3 regions of the Streptomyces sp. NPDC048370 genome follow, and region 1 is predicted to be linked to each of the others. Evidence: riboswitches for the same ligand, from Rfam matches in the RefSeq annotation. Region 1 holds a riboswitch; each other region holds the start of a gene.

Region 1 (4,481 bases):
GCCGCGAACTCCTTGGACTTCTCCGCCATCCCGGCCGAGATCTCCTCCGACTTGAGGTCGCCGCCGTGCTCCCGGCGGATGTCCTGCGAGATCTTCATCGAGCAGAACTTCGGACCGCACATCGAGCAGAAGTGCGCGGTCTTCGCGGGCTCGGCGGGCAGCGTCTCGTCGTGGAACTCACGGGCCGTGTCCGGGTCGAGCGCCAGGTTGAACTGGTCCTCCCAGCGGAACTCGAACCGCGCGTCCGAGAGCGCGTCGTCCCACTCCTGCGCCCCCGGGTGCCCCTTGGCCAGGTCGGCCGCGTGCGCCGCGATCTTGTACGTGATGACGCCGGTCTTCACGTCGTCTCGGTTGGGCAGGCCCAGGTGCTCCTTGGGCGTCACGTAGCAGAGCATCGCCGTGCCCCACCAGGCGATCATCGCGGCGCCGATGCCCGAGGTGATGTGGTCGTAGGCAGGGGCGACGTCCGTGGTCAGCGGGCCGAGGGTGTAGAACGGCGCCTCCTCGCAGATCTCCTGCTGGAGGTCGATGTTCTCCTTGATCTTGTGCATGGGGACGTGCCCCGGGCCCTCGATCATCGTCTGCACGTTGTGGCGCTTGGCGATCGTGTTCAGCTCGCCGAGCGTGCGCAGCTCCGCGAACTGCGCCTCGTCGTTGGCGTCCGCGATCGAGCCGGGGCGCAGACCGTCGCCCAGCGAGTACGTGACGTCGTACGTCGCCAGGATCTCGCAGAGCTCCTCGAAGTTCGTGTAGAGGAAGTTCTCCTTGTGGTGCGCGAGGCACCAGGCGGCCATGATCGAGCCGCCGCGCGAGACGATGCCGGTCTTGCGACGGGCGGTCAGCGGCACGTACGGCAGCAGCACGCCGGCGTGGACCGTCATGTAGTCGACGCCCTGCTCGGCCTGCTCGATGACGGTGTCCTTGTAGATCTCCCAGGTCAGCTCCTCGGCCTTCCCGTCGACCTTCTCCAGGGCCTGGTAGAGCGGCACGGTGCCGATCGGCACGGGAGAGTTGCGCAGCACCCACTCGCGGGTGGTGTGGATGTTGCGGCCGGTGGACAGGTCCATGACCGTGTCGGCGCCCCACTTGGTCGCCCAGGTCATCTTCTCCACCTCCTCCTCGATGGAGGAGGTGACGGCGGAGTTGCCGATGTTGGCGTTGACCTTCACCAGGAACCGCTTGCCGATGATCATCGGCTCGATCTCCGGGTGGTTGACGTTGGCCGGAAGTACGGCCCGCCCCGCCGCGATCTCCTCCCGTACGACCTCGGCGGAGACGTTCTCGCGGATCGCGACGTACTCCATCTCCGGCGTGATCTCGCCCCGGCGGGCGTACGCGAGCTGGGTCACGGCCTTGCCACCGCGGCCCCGGCGGGGCAGCCGCGGGCGGCCGGGGAAGACGGCGTCGAGGTTCTTCAGCCCACCGCCGCGCGGCGAGGTGTGCTTGATGCCGTCGTCCTCGGGGCGGACCGGGCGGCCCGCGTACTCCTCGGTGTCGCCCCGCCCGATGATCCAGTTTTCGCGCAGCGGCGGCAGGCCCCGCCGAACGTCGGTGTCGATGGTGGGGTCGGTGTACGGACCGGACGTGTCGTACAGCGTCACGTCCTTGCCGTTGGTGAGGTGCACCTGGCGGACGGGCACCCGGAGGTCGGGGCGCGAGCCCTCGACGTATCCCTTGTGCCAGCCCGGCTTGCGCTCGTCCTGGCTGGTGGCAGGCGTGCGTGCATCCTGAATGGTCATGAGACCGATCTCCCTACGCCGGCATTACCCGGTAACAGGTTCGGCGGTCGGCGCAGCCTCTTCCCGTACGTACATCCAGTACGCGCGTACGGTGATCAGCGCCCTCTCAGCCCGGTGCTCCGAGCTCCCGCGTGTGCAAAGGTGTCACCACGCTAGCGTCAATCCGGCCGTGCTGAACAGTGGGCCCCCGCCGTTCTTGCGATGATCGGTCGGTGACTTCCTCGCAGCAGACCCCAGAACCCGACGGTCATGACGGCCACGGCGCCCCTGGCGACGGGGGCCACGGGCACGCCCACTCGCACAGCCATGGGCCGGCCGCGCCCGTCTCCCGGCATCTGCGCAGGGTCATCGCCGCTGTCCTGATCCCGTTCGCCACGGCCGTGGTGGTCGGGCTCGTGGTCCTGTGGCCGGGCGGCGCTCCCGAGCACGAGCGCACCGGCGTCGGCTTCGACCGGCAGACGTACCAGGGCGAGGTCGTCTCCGTGGAGAAGATCGACTGCAAGGACGTGAACGCCGCTCAGGTCCCGCCGACCGCCGACCCTTCGACGCCCGAGGGACGCGAGGCGGCCAACGCCCAGCAGGGGGAGTGCGAGAAGGCGACGATCGAGGTCACGAGCGGTCCGGACAAGGGCCGTACGTTCGTCGAGATCGTGCAGCCGGACGCGCCCCGCCAACTGGACGACGGGCAGGGCGTGGTGGTGGCGTACGCGCCGGATGCGCCGCGCGACCTGCAGTACTCGGTGACGGATGTGAACCGCAAGGTGCCGTTGGCGGTGCTCGGTCTGATCTTCGCCGTGGCGGTCGTGCTTGTCGGCCGGATGCGCGGGGTGATGGCGCTGATCGCGCTCGCCGTGAGCTTCATGATCCTGACCTTCTTCATCCTGCCGGCGATCCTCCAGGGATCGAATCCGCTGGTGGTGGCGGTCGTCGGATCGAGCGCGATCATGCTGATCGCGCTCTACATGTGCCACGGACTCTCCGCCCGCACCTCGGTCGCGGTGCTCGGAACCCTGATCTCGCTGCTCCTGATCGGGCTGCTCGGCTCGCTCTTCATCGGCTGGGCCTCGCTGAGCGGCAACACGGACGACAACACCGGCCTGATCCACGGCCTCTACCCGGACATCGACATGTCCGGTCTGCTGCTCGCGGGCATCATCATCGGTTCGCTGGGTGTCCTCGACGATGTGACGGTGACACAGACCTCGGCGGTGTGGGAGCTGCACCAGGCGGACCCCAAGCTCGGGCCCCGCGGCCTCTATCGGGCGGGCATCAGGATCGGTCGCGACCACATCGCGTCCGTGGTGAACACGCTGGTCCTCGCGTACGCCGGTGCGGCCCTGCCCCTGTTGCTGCTCTTCTCCATCGCGCAGAGCAGTGTGGGGACGGTGGCCAACAGCGAACTGGTCGCGGAGGAGATCGTCCGCACGCTGGTGGGATCGATCGGTCTTGTCGCCTCGGTGCCGGTCACGACCGTTCTCGCCGCGCTCGTCGTCTCGGCGGACCGGCCGGGCCCGCTGGGCGCGCCGGGCTCGTCGGGCTCGCTGGAGAAGCGTTCATCCAGGCCGTCGAGGCCGTCCAAGGGTGGGCGCCGCCGCCGCGCGAAGTGACGGGGCGCGAGGCCGGGTTGCGGGCTCTGGGCTCTGGGCTCTGGGCCAGGTTGGCGCCGGGGCCCAGAGCCCAGGGGCCGGTCAGCCGGCGTTCTCCTCCGCAAGAATCCGACCGAGTGCCGCCTCCAGGTTGTCCTCGAAGTCGCCCAGTGTCCGTTCCTGACCGAGCGGAACCAGCTTGTCCGTCCGGTCGAGGAAGGCGACGAGCGGCGGAGCGCTGGCCCGGAACAGGGCCCGGTCACTGCCGACCTGAAGCCGGATGGCGACGTCCGAGAGGACCTCGGGGTCGGTCGGCGCGATGTGCACATCGCCGTCCCCGCTCGGTCGGTTGATCCCGTCGAGCAGCAGCTCCCGGCCGAACGCCCAGGTCACGGGCGCGTCCCCGGGAAGGTGGAAGGTCATCCGCACCGCGTAGGGATCCCGGGCCTCGTAACGCAGTTCCACGGGGATCCGGAAGGAGAGCTCCTCAGAGACGAGGAAGCTCATCAGGACCTCGGCCTGAACCGACTCTCGCATCATGTACCCCGCAGTCGATGAAGCAGTTGTGTAAGCACGGCTGCTGAAAGCTGTGTTTAAAACGGCCAGGAATGATCCCCCATGGCCCTCTTGACGCAATCGTGCTGGAAGGGCTAGCAGATCACAAGGAGTGATTTTTCAGATACTGATAGAGAACGCGAAGGAGCTGAGGAGCCTTCCGATCTCATTGCGTAGCCGATCGACTGCGGGCAGCAACCGTTCTTCCTGGTGAAGGGGGAGGGAAATCGCCATCGCGGCCGCCGTGGACCCCGCGGTGATGGGGATCGCGGCACAGACCGTGCCGAGCGCATATTCCTGACGCTCCACCAGGGGCTCCATTCGCCCCATACCGCCCAAACGATCCAAAAGCGCACTCCGGTTACGCACCGTATACGGCGTGATGGCTTCCACCGGATGGCGGTCGAGGTGGTCTTGACGACTCTTCAGATCCAGTTGGCTGAGCAGGCACTGCCCGATCGCATGCGCGTGCCCCGTCTCGCGGAAGTCGGCCCACTCGTCCACGGCGGGCGCCGAGGGGGTGTCGGCGACGGCGACGAGCTCGATCTCGCCCTCGCGGTAGATCGCGAAGTAGACGGGGACCCCGATCTCGTCGCGCCAG
Region 2 (4,481 bases), on a different contig from region 1:
CAGGCAGCAGGGTCCGCTCGTCGGCGATGACCTCCAGCTTGATCCAGTCGGTGCCGAGCGCCTCGCGGGCCAGGCGCGCGGTCAGGATCGCCTCGCCCGCCGTGAAACAGCCCGCCGTGTTCGGCAGGACGCGGATCGAGAGCCGCTCCAGGACGGAGAGGACCGAGCCCCGGACGGTCGGGTCGAGGCGCCGCATGGCGACGGTCGTCAGCTCGGTGCCGCTGACGGCCAGCGAGCGTTCGAGGATGTCCAGGCTCGGGGCCCCGCCCGTGCCGAGGATCAGCCGGGAGGAGAACTCCGTACCGCCGAGGAGGAAGGTGTCGTCGGACATCGTGCTCAGCCTCCCTGCACGGCGGTGAGGACCTCGACCCGGTCGCCCTCGCCGAGGACGGTCGCGGACCACTGGCTGCGCGGCACGACGGTCTCGTTGACGGCCGCGGCCACACCGGACGGCGCGGCCGTCAACGTCGTGACCAGGGCGTCGAGGGTCGTGGGCGCGGCGAGGACGCGGGCCTCGCCGTTGACGGAGACGGTCGTGCTCGTGGCGGTCATACGGGCTGCTCCTGACGTACGGGGGAGAAGCGGCGGGGAGTGAAGGGGCGGGCCTCGTCGGGAAGCACGCCGGTGGTGAGGAACTCGGCCATGACATCGCCGGTGACCGGCGTGAGCAGCACACCGTTGCGGTAGTGCCCGGTGGCGAGCCGGAGGCCGTCAAGGGTGGTCGGGCCGAGCAGCGGGGCGTTGTCGGGCGAGCCGGGGCGCAGGCCCGCCAGCGTCTCGGTGAGCGGCAGCTCGGTGAGGCCGGGGACGAGCTCGTGGGCGTCGCGGAGCAGTTCGTAGACCCCGCCCGCCGTGACGGTGGTGTCCCAGCCCAGCTCCTCGCTGGTCGCGCCGACCACCAGCTCGCCGTTCTCGCGCGGCACCAGATAGACGTGGCTGCCGCGCACGACCGCCCGGACGGTCCGGGACAGGAACGGCGCGAACGCGGGCGGCACGGTGAGCCGCAGCACCTGTCCCTTGACGGGACGTACGGGAGGCAGCACCTCCTGCGGTACGCCCGCGAGCCGGCCGCTGAGGCTGCCGGCGGCCAGGACGACCTGGTCCGCCTCCAGTGCCGAGTCGTCGGCGAGGGTCACGCCCGTGGCCCGGTCCCGTACCACCGTAAGGCGTTCGGCGAGGCTCCGGTGGAAGACCACCCCGGCCCGCTCGCAGGCGGTGACGAGCGCGGCGGCGAGGCGGCGCGGATCGACCTGGTGGTCCCCGTCGACCCTCAGCCCGCCGCGCACGCCCGGCGCCAGCATCGGCTCCAGGCGGCGGCAGTCGCGGCCGCTGAGCCACTCCGACTCCAGGCCGCAGCGGACCTGCAGGGCGTGCAGATCGCGCAGATGGGCGCGGTCGTCGGCGTCGAGCGCGACGGCGAGCGTGCCGCAGGCGCGGTAGCCGACGTCGTGTCCCGTGGCGTCCTGGAGTTCGGCGACGAACGCGGGGTAGCGGCGCGCGGAGGCGAGGTTGAGGGAGAGCAGCGTCTCCTCGCCGTAGTGGAGTTCGGTGACGGCGGCCAGCATCCCGGCCGCCACCCGGGCGGCCCCGCCGCCCGGCTCGGGGTCCACGACCGCGGTGCTCAGCCCGCGCTGCGCGGACCGCCAGGCCGTGACCAGACCGATGATCCCGCCCCCGATGACGAGAACGTCAGAGGTACTGCGTGTACGCGACATGGGCGTCCAGCCCCTCCCTTCGCCGGCATGACCCGGATCAGGTTCGTACGGTCGGAGGCCGGTCAGCCTCCCTCTCAGCCCGGTGCGTCCGGGCTCCCGCGAGTGCTCTACGTTGACCGTCAGCCTAACCCCCGCCTCCGACACCCAGTAAGGGAGCCTCCACCGTGCCGCGTTCTCTCGACGGTCTCGTCCTCGCCCCGGTCGCCGACCAGGCCCCCGGTCAGGTGGGCACGCGGACCCGGTTCACGTACCACGAGGAGGACGGCCGGATCTGGGCCGAGTACGCGGGCGGTGACGTGGTCCGGGGGTTTCTCGTCGGCACGCGCGCGGGGGACCGGCTCGACTTCCGGTACGTGCAGCTGAAGGTGGACGGAACGACCTCTTCCGGGCATTGCGTCTCCACCGTGGTGGAGCTGCCGGACGGTCGCGTTCGGCTGGAGGAGAGCTGGGCATGGGAGTCCCAGGAGGGCTCCGGCACCAGTGTCGTGGAGCAGCTGTCTTCCTGACGGTGTGTCAGATACGTAAGGTGATCGGGTGAGCGAGCAGAAGCAGGCACAGCAGCGGGTCGTCGTCGTGGGCGCGGGGATGGCGGGGGTGCAGACCGCCGTCGCCCTGCGCGAGCAGGGCTTCGCCGGAGCGGTCACCCTCATCGGGGCCGAGCCCCACCAGCCCTACGACCGGCCGCCCCTCTCCAAGGCGGTCCTCCTCGGCAAGGCCGAGGACTCCGCCTTCGACGTCGACTTCGAGGCGCTCTCCATCGAGCTCCGCCTCGGCCTCGACGTGACGGGCCTGCGCGCCGACGCCCACGAGATCGACACCGAGGCCGGACCCGTCCCGTACGACGTCCTCGTCGTCGCCACCGGCGCCGAACCCGTCACCCTGCCCGGCACCGAGGGTGTCCCCGGCGTCCATCTGCTGCGCACCCTGGACGACGCCGCCCGCCTCAAGCCCGTCCTGGAGCGCCGCCACGACATCGTCGTGGTCGGCGCCGGCTGGATCGGCGCCGAGTTCGCCACCGCCGCGCGCGAGGCGGGGTGCGCGGTCACCGTCGTGGAGGCCGCCGACCGCCCGCTCGCCGGCGCGCTGCCCGCCGAGGTCGCCGCCCCGATGGCGCGCTGGTACGAGGAGAGCGGCGCCGAACTCCTGACCCACGCGCGCGTGGAGCGGATCGAGCCCGGCACGGTCCACCTGGCGGACGGCCGACGGCTGCCCGCCGACGCGGTCGTCGTCGGCATCGGCGCCCGGCCCGCCACCCGCTGGCTCATCGGCTCCGGCATCGCCCTGGAGAAGGACGGCTCCGTCACCGCCGACGACCGGCTGCGCACCTCCCTGCCCGACGTGTACGCCGTCGGCGACTGCGCCTCCTTCCCCTCCGCCCGCTACGGCGCCCGGCTCCTCGTCCACCACTGGGACAACGCGCTCCAGGGCCCGCGGACCGTCGCGGCCGACATCATCGGCGAGACCCCGCAGGTCTACGACCCGGTGCCGTACTTCTGGTCCGAGCAGTTCGGCCGGTTCGTGCAGTATGCAGGCCACCACGCCGGAGCCACCGAGCTGGTCCGACGGGGCGACCCGGCCGACCCGTCCTGGTCCGTCCTCTGGCTGTCCGACGGCGCCCTCGTCGCCCTGCTCGCCGTCGGCCGCCCCCGCGACCTGGCCCAGGGCCGCAAGCTCATCGAGTCCGGCGCGCGACTCGACCCCGAGCGCGCCGCCGACCCCGCCGTCCCCCTGAAGGCGGCAGTCGTCCAGCCCTGACTACCGACTGTCGGTCCGGGATGGCAGGCTTGTCCCGTGACCGAGATTGACGCAAGAACCGATGCTCTCGTCCCCGCCTGGCTCTACCTCCCCGACATCGCGGAAATGCTCGATGTCGAGGTGACGCGCGTGCGGCAGCTGGTCAAGGAGGGCCAGCTCATCGCCGTACGACGCGGCGAGAACAAGGCGCTCCAGGTGCCCGCCGCCTTCATCGACGGCGACAAGGTGGTCAAGGGCCTCTCCGGGACCCTGACCCTCCTGAAGGACGACGGCTTCAGCGACGAAGAGATGCTGGAGTGGCTCTTCACTCCCGACCCGACCCTGCCGGGCACGCCCGCGCAGGCCCTCAGCGAGAATCGCGGCACGGAGGTGAAGCGCCGCGCCCAGGCGCTCGCCGTCTGACGCACCGAAGTCACCACAGGAGGCCCTGGGGGGCCGGGTCCGCCCGGCCCCCTCGGACCGCCCGCACCCAACGGGGGGAAGCACCCATGTCCACGCCTCGCGAGCAGCTCGCCGACGCCCGCCTCTACCTCTGCACGGACGCCCGCAGGCGCCAGGGGGACCTGCCCGCCTTCCTCGACGCCGTGCTCTCCTCCGGCGTGGACATCGTGCAGCTGCGCGACAAGGGCATGGAGGCCGGCGAGGAGCTGGAGCACCTCGCCGTCCTCGCCGAGGCCTGCCGCCGGCACGGCAAGCTCCTCGCCGTGAACGACCGGGCCGACGTCGCCCACGCCATCGGCTCCGACGTGCTGCACCTGGGCCAGGGCGACCTGCCCGTGCCCGCCGCCCGGGCCATCCTCGGCGAGGACGTGCTCATCGGCCGGTCCTGCCACGCCGAGTCCGAGGTCGACGCGGCCGCCGCCGAGCCGGGCGTGGACTACTTCTGCACCGGCCCCTGCTGGCCCACCCCCACCAAGCCCGGCCGGTACGCCCCCGGCCTCGGTCTCGTGCGGTACACGGCCGCCCTGGAGCAGGACCGGCCCTGGTTCGCCATCGGCGGCATCGACGAGA
Region 3 (4,481 bases), on a different contig from region 1:
ACGGCGTACCGGAGTGAGTTCGCGATGGTGTCGACCATCGGGACGAGAAAGGTGCCGGAGGGGTCGACGGACTGCAGCGCCCGGTAGTAGTCGAAGCCGTACCCGTCGGGGGTGGCGAAGGACCGCTCGACGAGCACGGCGAGCGGCAGCACGAGCAGCAGGACGATCGAGACGAGGACGCCCGCGAAGAGCGCCCACGCGCCGATCCCTCGGGGCCGCCGCGCGGTCTGCTCGGGCGGGACGAGCTTCAGGGCCGTCTCCCGCCGCCGCACCGTCCGGGCGTGCACGGCGAGGACGACGCCGACGGCGACGAACTGGACGATCGTGAGGACGGCGGCCGTCGTCAGGTCGAAGCGGTCGACCGTCTGCCGGTAGATCTCCGTCTCCAGGGTGGAGTACGCCGGTCCGCCGAGGATCTGGACGATGGCGAAGGAGCCTGCGGTGAAGAGGAACACCATCAGCGCGGCCGCGGCGACGGCGGGGCCGAGCGCGGGGAGCGTCACCGTCCGCCAGGCGGTGAACCGGGAGGCGCCGAGGACGCGGGCGGCCTCCTCCTGGCGGGGGTCGAGCTGCGCCCACAGTCCGCCGACGGTCCGGACGACGACGGCGTAGTTGAAGAAGACATGCGCGAGGAGGATGGCCCAGACGGTGGTGTCCAGGCGGACGCCCCACAGCTCGTCGAGGAGCCCGCCGCGCCCGACGAGCGCGAGGAAGGCCGTGCCGACCATGACGGTCGGCATCACGAACGGCACGGTGACGACGGCGCGCAGCAGCCCCTTGCCGGGGAAGTCGAAGCGCGCGAAGACGTACGCGCCGGGCAGCGCGATCAGCAGGGTGAGCGCGGTGGAGGCGAGCGCCTGCCACAGGGTGAACCACAGGACGTCGAGGATCTCCGGCCGGCTCAGCGTCTCGCCGAACCGGCCGAACTCCCACGCCCCGTCGACCCGCAGCCCGCGCTCGACGATCGAGGCGACGGGCCAGGCGAAGAAGAGCGCGAAGAAGGCGACGGGCACGACCATCAGGCCGAGCCGCGCCGCGCTTCCCCGGCGGTCGGGGACTACTTCAGAACGGTCGAGGACCACGACTGGATCCACTGGTCACGCTTCTCGGCGATCTTCTCGGGCGCCATCGTCAGCGGCTTGTCGATCACCACGCCGTGCTTCGTGAACAGCTCGGGCAGCTGGGCGCCCTCGGTCACCGGGTTGACGAACATCTGCAGCGGCATGTCCTCCTGGAACTTCTTGGAGATCAGGAAGTCGATCAGCGCCTTGCCGCCCTCGGGGTTCTTCGCCCCGTTCAGCAGGCCGGCGAACTCGATCTGCCGGAAGCAGGTGCCGGTGGAGACGCCGGTGGGGGCGTCCTTCGGCTGCGGCTCGGAGTAGAGGACCTCGACCGGCGGGCTGGAGGCGTACGAGACGACCAGCGGCCGGTCTCCCTTGGCCTTCTTGCCGCCGGCGGAGCCGGAGAACTCCTGGTTGTAGGCGAGCTCCCAGCTGTCGACGGTCTTCACGCCGTTGGCCTTGAGCTTCGTCCAGTAGTCCTGCCAGCCGTCGTCGCCGTACTGCGCGGCGGTGCCGAGGAGGAAGCCGAGTCCCGGGGAGGACTTCTCGGGGTTCTCGACCACGAGCAGGTTCTCGTACTCCGGCTTGGCCAGGTCGTCGAAGGTCTGCGGGGGCGCGAGCTTCTTGTCGGCGAAGTACTTCTTGTCGTAGTTGACGCAGATGTCGCCGGTGTCGATCGGGGTGACCCGGTGCTCCTTGTCGAGCTTCGCCGCAGGCTGCACGGCGTCCAGGCCCTTCGCCTCGTACGGGACGAAGATCCCGTTGTCGAGGGCGCGGGAGAGCAGGGTGTTGTCGACGCCGAAGAAGACGTCTCCCTGCGGGGAGCCCTTGGTCAGGATCTCCTTGTTGACGGCGACGCCGGCGTCACCGCTCTTCAGCACCTTGACCGTGAAGCCGGTCTGCTTGGTGAACTCCGCCAGGACTTCCTTGGAGGCGTTGAAGGAGTCGTGGCTGACGAGGGTCACGGTCTTCGGCGCGGGAGCGCCGGACTTGCCTGCGGCGTCCCTGACGGCCTCGGTGCCGCAGGCGGCGAGGGTCGTGACGCCCAGCGCGGCGGCGAGGGCCGCGGCGGCCATCTTCTTGGTGCTCACTGAAATTTCCTCCTGGGTGTGACCAGGAAGAGACGCGGCCCTGCCCACCGGAAGGCGGGCAGGGCGCAACAGCTCGAGTTGCGACCGAACTTCCTACCCAGAATGACCTGGGCGAGGTTCAGAGGGTCTGCGGTCCGACGACCGCACTCTCAGCGCTGTGGCGCTCCCCTGTCGGAATATGGAGATGTGTTCGAGCACAGACTACAAGGTCAGCGCTCCGAGGCCGCCAGCTGTCCACAGGCACCGTCGATCTCCTGACCGCGGGTGTCACGGACGGTGACCGGAACACCGTGGGCGGCGATGGCTTCGACGAAGGCCTTCTCGTCCTCGGGCCGCGACGCGGTCCACTTCGACCCGGGCGTGGGGTTCAGCGGAATGAGATTGACGTGGACCCGCTTGCCCTTGAGCAGCCGCCCGAGCAGGTCGCCCCGCCAGGCCTGGTCGTTGATGTCGCGGATCAGGGCGTACTCGATGGAGATCCGGCGGCCGGACTTCTCGGCGTACTCCCAGGCGGCGTCGAGGACCTCGCGGACCTTCCAGCGCGTGTTGACGGGCACGAGGGTGTCGCGCAGCTCGTCGTCGGGGGCGTGCAGCGAGACGGCGAGCCGACACTTGAAGCCCTCGTCGGCGAAGCGCAGCATCGCGGGCACCAGACCGACGGTGGAGACGGTGATCCCGCGCTGCGAGAGCCCGAGCCCGTCCGGCTCGGGGTCGGTCAGCCGGCGGATGGCGCCGACGACCCGCTTGTAGTTGGCGAGCGGCTCACCCATGCCCATGAAGACGATGTTGCTGAGCCGCGCGGGCCCACCAGGCACCTCGCCGTCGCGCAGGGCGCGCATCCCGTCGACGATCTGGTGCACGATCTCGGCGGTCGAGAGGTTCCGGTCGAGCCCGGCCTGCCCGGTGGCGCAGAACGGACAGTTCATCCCGCAGCCGGCCTGCGAGGAGATGCACATGGTGACCCGGTCCGGGTACCGCATCAGCACGGACTCGACGAGCGTGCCGTCGTGCAGCTTCCACAGGGTCTTACGGGTGGTGTCGTCGTCGCACGAGATGTGCCGGACCACCGACATCAGGTCGGGCAGCAACTCACCCTGCAGCTTCTCGCGGGAGCCGGCGGGGATGTCGGTCCACTCGGCGGGGTCGTGGGCGTACCGCGCGAAGTAGTGCGTGGACAGCTGCTTGGCGCGGAACGGCTTCTCGCCGATCGCGGCGACGGCCTCCTTGCGCTCGGCGGGCGTGAGGTCGGCAAGGTGCCGCGGCGGCTTCTTGGCTCCGCGCGGCGCGACGAAAGTGAGTTCTCCGGGCTTGGGCATGGTCCTACCAGTGTCGCAGAGGAACGGCGAAGGGCCCGCCGTCTGTGGACAGAGGGCCCTTCACCTAGAAATACGCAGGTCAGGTGGTGCCGACGAAGATCACGAGCAGCAGCCAGACCACCGGGGCCGTCGGCAGCAGGGAGTCCAGGCGGTCCATGATGCCGCCATGGCCCGGCAGCAGGGTGCCCATGTCCTTGATGCCGAGGTCGCGCTTGATCATCGACTCGCCGAGGTCGCCGAGCGTCGCGCTCGCCGCCACCGCCAGGCCGAGCAGCAGGCCCTGCCACCACGTGCCGTCGTCGATCAGGAACTCCATGCACAGCGCGCCCGCCGCCATCGCGAACGTGACCGCTCCGACCAGGCCCTCGCGGGTCTTGCCGGGGCTGATCCGCGGTGCCAGCTTGTGCTTGCCGAAGCGCCAGCCGATCGCGTACGCGCCGGTGTCGCTGACGACGGTGAGCAGCAGGAACGTGAGCACCCGCTCCGCGCCGTCGTCGGCGGTGAGCATCAGTGCCACGAACGTGGCGAGGAACGGCACGTAGAACGCGGCGAAGACGCCCGCCGTGACGTCCTTCAGATAGCCCTCGGGCGGCTCCGTCATACGCCACACGAGGACCGCGAGGGCGGTCAGGGCCATGGCGACCCAGGCCCCCTCCGCGCCGCGGACGTAGCCGGCGACGACCATCGCCGCGCCGCCGACGGCCAGCGGAACGAGCGGGGCCTTGATGCCCTTGCGCTCCTGGAGTCGGGAGGTGAGCTCCCACAGACCGACGACGACGGCGACCGTTATGACGCCGATGAACGCGGCCTTCCAGATGAAGAGCGACGCGATGATGACCGCGCCGAGCCCGACCCCGACTCCTATGGCCGCGCCCAGGTCGCGCCCCGCGCTCTTCTTCTGCGGGGCAGCGGGCCGGTTCGGGCTGGACATGGGCTCCTGCGGGTGCTCGTTCGGCGTCTCGTCACGGAACAGGGGACCACTCGGCTGAGCGGCCCCCCTGTCGTGATCGTCC

What was found. Region 1 has a riboswitch for thiamine pyrophosphate ahead of thiC (phosphomethylpyrimidine synthase ThiC). Riboswitches for the same ligand answer to the same signal wherever they lie in the genome.
Region 2: another riboswitch for thiamine pyrophosphate. It lies ahead of thiO (glycine oxidase ThiO); the one in region 1 lies ahead of thiC (phosphomethylpyrimidine synthase ThiC).
Region 3: another riboswitch for thiamine pyrophosphate. It lies ahead of ACGFYP_RS27145 (thiamine ABC transporter substrate binding subunit); the one in region 1 lies ahead of thiC (phosphomethylpyrimidine synthase ThiC).

Annotation. Positions count from the first base shown of each region.
Region 1 is NZ_JBICYI010000003.1:223,391-227,871, forward strand. Features, by position in the region: gene thiC (phosphomethylpyrimidine synthase ThiC) at 1-1,739, opposite strand, end outside; TPP riboswitch at 1,733-1,880, opposite strand; gene ACGFYP_RS08335 (YibE/F family protein) at 1,952-3,346, shown strand; gene ACGFYP_RS08340 (SsgA family sporulation/cell division regulator) at 3,428-3,862, opposite strand; gene ACGFYP_RS08345 (IclR family transcriptional regulator) at 4,001-4,481, opposite strand, start outside.
Region 2 is NZ_JBICYI010000012.1:66,008-70,488, forward strand. Features, by position in the region: gene ACGFYP_RS24610 (thiazole synthase) at 1-331, opposite strand, end outside; gene thiS (sulfur carrier protein ThiS) at 337-552, opposite strand; gene thiO (glycine oxidase ThiO) at 549-1,715, opposite strand; TPP riboswitch at 1,713-1,825, opposite strand; gene ACGFYP_RS24625 (hypothetical protein) at 1,880-2,221, shown strand; gene ACGFYP_RS24630 (NAD(P)/FAD-dependent oxidoreductase) at 2,301-3,470, shown strand; gene ACGFYP_RS24635 (Rv2175c family DNA-binding protein) at 3,507-3,872, shown strand; gene thiE (thiamine phosphate synthase) at 3,959-4,481, shown strand, end outside.
Region 3 is NZ_JBICYI010000014.1:114,791-119,271, forward strand. Features, by position in the region: gene ACGFYP_RS27140 (ABC transporter permease) at 1-1,019, opposite strand, end outside; gene ACGFYP_RS27145 (thiamine ABC transporter substrate binding subunit) at 1,058-2,137, opposite strand; TPP riboswitch at 2,225-2,332, opposite strand; gene rlmN (23S rRNA (adenine(2503)-C(2))-methyltransferase RlmN) at 2,362-3,468, opposite strand; gene ACGFYP_RS27155 (phosphatidate cytidylyltransferase) at 3,548-4,481, opposite strand, start outside.